DNA from 2 places in the Fictibacillus sp. 23RED33 genome. Region 1 is predicted to be linked to the other one. Evidence: a T-box and tRNA genes for the amino acid it is inferred to sense, from the RefSeq annotation. Region 1 holds a T-box; the other holds one or more tRNA genes.

What was found. A T-box is a leader RNA that pairs with one kind of tRNA and senses whether it is charged. The one in region 1 lies ahead of IHV09_RS16225 (valine--tRNA ligase), so its partner is inferred to be a tRNA-Val.
Region 2: it encodes a tRNA-Val, which carries the amino acid that the T-box ahead of IHV09_RS16225 (valine--tRNA ligase) is inferred to sense. The anticodon was not compared.

The regions. Positions count from the first base shown of each region.
Region 1 covers NZ_JACZDX010000005.1:54,950-59,385, reverse strand. The annotation lists gene IHV09_RS16240 (hypothetical protein) at 1-844, shown strand, start outside; gene ysxE (spore coat protein YsxE) at 841-1,914, shown strand; gene IHV09_RS16230 (hypothetical protein) at 1,943-2,137, opposite strand; T-box leader at 2,306-2,528, shown strand; gene IHV09_RS16225 (valine--tRNA ligase) at 2,576-4,436, shown strand, end outside.
Region 2 covers NZ_JACZDX010000001.1:923,962-928,397, reverse strand. The annotation lists gene IHV09_RS04905 (CotD family spore coat protein) at 1-211, opposite strand, end outside; gene IHV09_RS04900 (short-chain fatty acid transporter) at 387-1,712, shown strand; tRNA gene IHV09_RS04895 (tRNA-Val) at 1,782-1,857, opposite strand; gene IHV09_RS04890 (hypothetical protein) at 2,000-2,365, opposite strand; gene IHV09_RS04885 (hypothetical protein) at 2,611-3,267, shown strand; gene IHV09_RS04880 (phosphatidylglycerophosphatase A family protein) at 3,321-3,878, opposite strand; gene IHV09_RS04875 (alpha/beta hydrolase) at 4,020-4,436, shown strand, end outside.

The DNA.
Region 1 (4,436 bases):
CCTGACTGATTATGGAGAGAAGCGTATCCGTTATTGGAGTGAGAGCGAGAGTATGAGGTGGCACATAAGTTGGCGCGATGAGTCCTCTAAGGGCTCAGGCGCTGTGCCAGATCGTATGATTCGTACTAAATCGGGTGAACCTGCCATAAAATATGGAAACAGGTGGCTCACTGTTCATGATCATACAGAAACATTGTATGGATGTGAAGATGTTGAACGTTGGGGGCAGTTCATCGGCACATTACTAAATGCGGCAGTGTCTGTGAAAAATCAAGAGGTGTTCATGAAACAGATCGAACCTCCTGTCTTTGATTTGAATCATTGTATGACGCTTGCTCAAAAGTATTTAGAAGCTAACTTTCAATGTATGGTTACGAGTATAAAAGAGAGTAAGCAAAGATTGGAATTTTCTCGTGCTATAAAAAATAGAATGAGAAATCATGCATTACCTGTTCTTGATAAAGAGCTAAGCGTAAAAAATGGGAAGAAAATCTTTCACTTCTTATTTTATCAGGGTGGTGAATCTTTACCAGTAAAGGGGTATCTGCCACTTCGTAAGTTTATGGTAGAGTGGCTGGAACAAACCTCACCTTCTTCTTTAAAACGGCTGTTAACGGAGGTGAATAAGCATTTTTCTTTGGAACAAGAGCATGGGTTGTTACTTTTAGCTGAGGTCGTTATGCCTTGGGAACTGTATGATTGCTTAGATCAATTAGATAACAGCTCCTTAGAAAGAATGATAGATGGCTTGAAAAGATATGAAGATTGCTGGGAAAAAAATCGAACATTGGTCAAAACAGTAACCGAATGGTTTGATGAAAAAAGAAGGAAGGTGGCCCTATGACAACGGAAAAAGATACATTAAATTACGGGCCCGTCCTTTTTCATTATGATCTATTTCCCGAGAAGTTAGAGCAGCATGGGAGAGTTAAGAAGGTCGTAACGAAAAGGGGTACATTTGCACTGAAAGAAGCAGAGATGTCAGAGGATGAAAGAAGCTGGTTTACGCATGTGATCCAACGTCTTTCTGAGATAGGTTTTCATCAGGTCGTTCCTCTGTATCCTACAAAGTTTGGTGATTATACGGTTCAATTAGGATCAAGAACGTATTATTTAATGCCATGGTTTGCGTCTGATGAAAGAAATGAGAGAGCGAAAGATGAAGTTCTTATCGATCACTTAGGAAAGATTCATGCGTTAACACTGAAGGAGCAAGACTTTTCAAATGAAGTGGTAGAACATTCGTATCAGTATCTCATGAACAGATGGGAAAATCGGCAATATGAAATGGAGAGATTTACGGAAGAAGCAGAACAGAAAACGTATATGTCTCCCTTTGAACTAACGTACCTTAGTCACTTTCATCAGATCATGAGAATGACAGAAGAAGCGAAAAGAAGATTGAAAGAATGGTATGAAACGTGTCAAAGAGAAAAACGCTACCGGAGCGTACTTTGTCACGGTAAGGTTTCAAGGAATCACTTGATCTTTAACCCAACAGGTGAAGGCCATCTACTCAATTTTGAAAAGGCCGTTCTGGATACACCAATCAGAGACTTAGCCGTTTATTTTAGAAGAGCAGCTCATCAAAAGGAATGGTCTGCAGAAGAAGGAAAATCATTATTAGACCTTTATGAAAAACACGTACCCTTGCTAAACGAAGAAAGAGGATTATTAATTAGTTATTTATCTTATCCTGAACCTGTTTTTAATGCAGTGGACCTTTATTGCATGAAACGGAACGATTATTCTCAAATTGAAATGGTGCATAGGCTTGAGAGCAGAATAAGAGCCATGAAAAAAATCCGAGATTTCTGTGATGCGATTATGATGGCTCCCCCACCTGCACCTTTAGAGCAAACAGATTCTATTCCAACAAAAATTCACATAAATGATGAAGGAGATCACATATAACGACTATATGTGATCTTTTTTTGTTTTTTTAAAGAACATCATAAGCGAAACACACATGGAGGATCACTAAGGTTAAAAGGATGATAAAATCAACAGCAGATGGAAATAGTATCGTCCTTAAAAGCTGAAAGACAATAAGTGGCGCAGTCAATTGTCCGATTGTTTGTTTGAGTGTGACAAACCACCCAGGAAAACGTGTTTTTCGAAAATACTTTCTAGACAAGACAAGCCCTCCATTCGCCCATTTTTTATAATTTATGCAACAATATAATTAATGTGAAAGACAGGCTTTCACCAAAGGGCGATCAAAGGCATAGAATAACTTTTATAAGTTACGGTAATACTATTGACTAAAAACAGATAAGTTGTATAAAATATACTCAGATTCTATATTGTCGCGTAGACAGGGAATAGTACAACATAACACCTTTTAGAGAGAGGATTCATCTGCTGAAAGAATCCTTAAGGAATGTTAGTTGGAAGTCGCCCTTGAGCATCTTCTCTGAAACTCGAAGTAGGAGAAGACGGTCCATCCGTTATTCATGAGTGTACAGCAAGTCTATTTAGACTTGCCGTAAATAAAGGTGGTACCGCGGAGTCCTTTCGTCCTTTTTGACGAAAGGGCTTTTTTGTTTTTTTAGAAATAAAGGAGGAGAATAGAATGACGAACGAACAGAAAGAACTGACGATGCCAACGAAATATGATCCGAAGGCTACAGAAGAAAATCGTTATGATTTTTGGTTGAAAGGTAAATTTTTTGAAGCAAAGAGCGAAGAGGGTAAACAGCCGTATACGATCGTAATCCCACCTCCTAACGTTACAGGGAAACTACACCTCGGGCATGCATGGGACACAACGCTTCAAGACATCTTAACACGTACAAAACGTATGCAAGGATACGATGTTCTATGGCTGCCTGGGATGGATCATGCTGGTATTGCAACCCAAGCAAAAGTAGAAGGAAAGCTTCGTGAAGAGGGGATTTCTCGATACGATTTAGGCCGTGAAAAGTTTTTAGAGAAGTCTTGGGAATGGAAAGAAGAGTATGCAGAGTTTATTCGTAATCAATGGGCAAAATTAGGGCTCGGCTTAGATTATTCCCGTGAACGCTTTACATTAGATGAGGGATTGTCTGATGCAGTTAAAGAAGTTTTTGTTACCCTTTATGAAAAAGGCTTGATCTACCGTGGTGAATATATCATTAACTGGGATCCAAAGACGAAAACAGCTCTTTCTGATATTGAAGTTATCCACCAAGATGTTCAAGGTGCGTTCTATCATATGAAGTATCCACTAGCTGATGGATCTGGACATATCGAAGTAGCAACTACTCGCCCTGAGACGATGCTTGGTGATACAGCAATCGCTGTTCATCCGAAAGATGAACGTTATCAACACCTAATCGGCAAAAAAGCTATCCTCCCAATCGTTGGACGTGAGATCGAAATTGTTGGAGATGATTATGTTGATATGGAATTTGGTTCAGGAGCTGTAAAAATCACACCTGCTCATGATCCAAATGACTTTGAGATCGGAAACAGACACAACCTTGAGCGTATCCTTGTAATGGATGAAGGCGGTCAGATGAATGACAATGCTGGTGCTTACCAAGGACTCGACCGATTTGAGTGTCGAAAGCAGATCGTTAAAGATCTTCAAGAGCAAGGTATTTTGTTTAAGATTGAAGAGCATATTCATTCTGTTGGACACTCTGAGCGAAGTGGAGCGGTTGTTGAACCATATCTTTCAACACAATGGTTTGTTAAGATGCAGCCTTTAGCAGACGAAGCGATCAAGCTTCAAAAAGGTGAAGATAAAATAAACTTTGTTCCTGATCGCTTCGAGAATACGTATATGCGTTGGATAGAAAACATTCGTGATTGGTGTATCTCGCGTCAACTTTGGTGGGGTCACAGAATCCCGGCTTGGTTCCATAAAGAAACGGGAGAGATCTACGTTGGTAAAACGGAGCCGAAAGATCCCGAAAATTGGGAGCAGGATACAGATGTTCTTGACACGTGGTTCTCATCAGCTCTTTGGCCGTTCTCAACGATGGGATGGCCTGACGAAGAAGCTGCTGATTACAAGCGTTACTTCCCAGGAAATGTACTCGTAACAGGTTACGATATCATTACGTTCTGGGTTTCAAGAATGGTCTTCCAATCGATCGAATTTACGGAACAAAAGCCGTTTAACGATGTGCTGATTCACGGGCTCGTACGTGACTCCGAAGGAAGAAAGATGAGTAAATCACTCGGTAACGGTGTTGACCCGATGGATGTGATCGAGAAGTATGGCGCTGATGCTTTGCGTTTCTTCTTATCAACAGGAAGTTCACCAGGAAACGACCTTCGTTTTTATTGGGAAAAAGTAGAGTCTACTTGGAACTTTGCTAACAAGATCTGGAACGCATCTCGTTTTGCATTGATGAATATGGATGGTATGCAATACGATGAGATTGATCTAAGTGGAAAGAAATCACTAGCTGATCAATGGATTTTAACGCGATTGAATGAAACGG
Region 2 (4,436 bases), on a different contig from region 1:
TAGGGCTAAACTGTGCAGGCATAACTTGTGGAGGATAATATTGAGATGGTGATACTGCTGGGTATCCACATCCACCCATCTGGGGCATCTGTTGCATAGCTCCCATCGTAGGCGCCATCTGACCCATTGCTCCCATCGTAGGTCCCATTGCACCCATATTAGGAACCATTCCCTTTTTGGCAAAAATGCCAGGGCGTTTAAATAAAGCCAAAAAAATGTTCTCCTTTCAAAAACCTTATATCCTATTTCTCTATATTTTATGTAGGACGACTTAAAAAGTTCGTCCATTTATCAATAAGTATTAAAAGGATTTTGTAGAAATTAATCGAACTGTACTTGAAATACATACTATTCAAATATCATTTATGAGGAGAGGAAGAAATAATTTGAGACTTTTAATTTCATTTTCAAACAGATTGATGCAAAGGTATATGCCCGATCCTTTTCTGTTGGTCATCTTACTGACATTCTTCGTATGTGGTTTAGCACTATTTGCGACAGATAGCACTCCTGTGCAAATCGTTAATTATTGGGGTACAGGTTTTTGGAGTTTATTAACATTTTCCATGCAGATGGTGTTAATATTAGTGACCGGCCACGTTATGGCAAGCTCCCCGCTATTTAAGAAACTATTAGGTTCTTTAGCAAAAATCCCAAAAACACCTGGGCAAGCTATCATACTCGTAACGTTAGTCGCGCTCGTCGCATGCTGGATCAATTGGGGGTTCGGACTTATAATAGGTGCTCTATTCGCAAAAGAAATTGCGATGAAAGTAAAAGGTGTCGACTACCGGCTATTAATCGCAAGTGCTTATAGTGGTTTTATCATATGGTGTGGAGGTCTATCAGGATCGGTTGTCTTAACAATCGCTACACCGGGACACTTTACCGAAAACATTATGGGAGTTGTTCCGACTAGTGAGACAATCTTTTCATCGTTCAACTTAATTATCCTAGCTGGCTTATTCATAATGGTACCGCTCATTAACAGATTAATGGTTCCTCCGGGTGAAAAAGCGTTTGTAATCGATCCCGCTTTGTTAGAGGACAAGCAATCACATGAGGCAGCAAGTAAAGAAGAAACCCTTCAAACACCTGCTGATCGACTTGAAAATAGTCAGTTATTATCTATTCTCATAGGGCTATTAGGAATCTCATACCTAGTCTATTATTTCACGAAAAATGGATTTAGCTTAAATCTAGACATCGTAAACTTTTTATTCCTTTTTATCGGTATCATCTTACATAAAACACCGCTGTTATTTTTGAAAGCGGTTACGGATGCTGTGAAAAATGCGAGCGGAATTATTATTCAGTTTCCTTTTTATGCAGGACTAATGGGAATCGTAACTTCATCGGGACTTGTGGCGGTCCTATCCAATATGCTTATTTCCTTTTCAAACGAACATACTTTTCATTTATTTACTTTATGGAGTGCTGGCCTCGTTAACTTTTTTGTTCCGTCTGGCGGTGGACAATGGGCGGTTCAAGGACCTGTTATGTTAGAAGCAGCACAAAACTTAGGCGTTTCGTTATCAAGAACGGCTATGGCTGTAGCTTGGGGTGATGCATGGACAAACATGATCCAACCATTCTATGCGCTTCCTGCTTTAGCTATTGCTGGATTAAAAGCAAAAGACATTATGGGATACGGTCTTGTTATGATGATCATTACAGGGGTCTTTATCTCTAGCGTGTTTTTGTTGCTATAACACATTAAAATCCAACAAAGAAAGCTCAAAAAAACCTCCTTATCGCTAAGGAGGTTTGCTTATTATGTATGGTGACTCGAGAGGGGTTCGAACCCCCGACCTCTACCCTGTCAAGGTAGCGCTCTCCCAGCTGAGCTATCGAATCAATGCCTTTGTCTAACAAAAATTATTATATATGCTTTTTACGAGTTTTGACAACACTTTTCTTCTGATTCTGCAAAAAAACCAATGATGTCTTCAGCTTTTCTTATGTATACACCGGGAGAGTATCCCGGCTGAATCAACGATTAGTTGAACGTACCTGCAGCAAGATCTCCGTCTTGTACACAAGTTACAGCTATGATGTCTTTACAGTTAACTAGTAGATTACGAGTAGCTGTTCCCGTTGCCGTCGTTACTTCATAAGAAAGCACAACACAGCACTTTGTGTGTTCCCAACGTACAAATCTGAACAACGTAGGATCTGTTGTTCCATTCAAGCTTAACGGTCCAATTCCTTTTAAGACGATTACAAGGAAGCTGTTTAAGTTTTGGCTACAAAAATCAATGTCGTCGGATAGATCACGAAAGAAATCACATACACAGCTATCACAACCGCGTGTGTTATTATGCTTTGTACATTTCTCTTTTCCGTGGAATAAAGAGTCACCCATCGTTACTGACCTCCCATCCATTTAAGAAATAAATCAATCTGTATACCAGATACTAAATAGCATATTAATTTATTTCGAAAATGATAGGATACATGCCTATTAATCGATAAATATGTGTTTACCTATGTTAAACGCAAGATAGAACACTACACACTTTCTTACTTTATTAATAGATTATAGTATGGAATCTTTATAATGAGCATCGTCTTGCTATAAAAGTTTGTTCCGGCAAGGAGGTGAATCATATGGCGATCATCCAAAGCCGTACTCTAAGAAGTAGAATTATTCCTTTAGCAAGTGAGAATCTAGTGAATGTATTCATTACAGGTAATAATGCAACACCTTTTTCTAGTGTTTCAATCCGTGAAGTTGGTGGTAACTTTCTCCGTGTATTCAATGCAGCTAATAGTATTAATGCTTTAATCAACTTGTTTGAAGTGGGAAGCATTGATAACGCTGCTGGAGCTGGAATAACTCCTGAAGTGAATAGCACAGACTTTAGAGACCGTATTATTGAATTTGCTAGAGTTTTCACCGTTGATATTTATGTTCCTGGTTTGCTAGCCCCATTCCTTACTAATGTAACCATTCGAGAAGTCGGTTCAGATTATATAAGAGTAACTAGCGCGACTGTTGACCGATATGTTTTATTCACTTCTATAGCAGCAGTGGATCAAAACTTGATTTTAGTTACAACCAATACCCCGAATGTAACAAGTCGTACTATTCGTTCAGTCTTGATTACATTAGCTAATGGAGATGTTATAGTAGATTTAATCGTAGCTGGTAGAGTGTTCAATGGCGTACAAATTGAAGAAGTACAATCAGATTACGCACGTATTAATAACGCAGCACAAACAAAATTTCCACTCTTAGATATCGTATCTATTGATGTCTTGTAATTAATAAAAATAAAGAAACACGCCGAAATTATGGCGTGTTTTTTGTGTAATACTTATCCTATCTTCTCTTCCTCATCACGTATTTTAATCTCTTCTACATCAAGACGCTCCTGCTTATCTCGGAGTCTGTGTGCGAGTCGGCTTGAAGCATTAGCAGCAATGCTTGCAACAAGGTCATCCAAGAATGTATGCACTTTCCCATTTGCTATCTTCGTATCTAATTTTTGAATAATACCCATTTTAAATTTGTCTAGGTGACCAAAGGTTGTAACAGCTATGGATCCATATCCGAAAACGGCACCAAGAGCGATGGTTTCATCTACTCCAAACAATCCCTCATCTTGTTCAACAATACTTTGAAGTGGTTCAGATAACTTTCTTTGTTCCGCAAGTATATCAAGTTCTACTCCGACTAGAATAGCATGCTGAATCTCGCGCTTCATGAGAACAGCATCGACGCTTTCTATACACTCTTCTTTCGTTAAGCCAGGTGAAAATGGGATCTGCATTTCATATACGATCTCAGCGATTTCAGGAATTGTGACGCCTCTTTCATTCAACAGCCTTCTAGCCGCTGCTTCAACTTCTCGACTGTGCACTCTATTATTCAACAGACTTCACCTCTTCTTAATGTTCGATCTCTTATGGCAAAACGATTTGATTCTTTCATTATATCATTATGTGATACAATAAAACGAGTTGAATGAAAACGCTTATAATTTAAAGATCAGTCAGCACAGGAGGTACTTTTTATGGCCATACTTAAAGGTTCTATTACAGATGATAAAATATACAGCAACTACTTGGATGAGGAGATTGACTTGCTCATCTACCTGCCTTCTAAGTTTACTCCACTCGTTAAATACCCTATTCTAATCGCACAAGATGGCAGAGACTACTTTCAGTTAGGAAAGCTGGCGAAAACCGCCGATCGACTAATGGAAGAAGAAAATTTACAGAGCTGTATCATTGTTGGTGTAAATCATAAAGGAATTGAAGATCGAAAAGCAAAATATGACCCCACAGGAGAGAAGCACGAAAATTACATTCGATTCATGGCATTTGAACTTACCTCTTATCTTAATGAGAAGTTTAACACGCTCCAACTTGGTGCAGGCATGGGCTTAATCGGAGATTCTCTAGGTGGTTACATAGCATTTAAGCTGAGT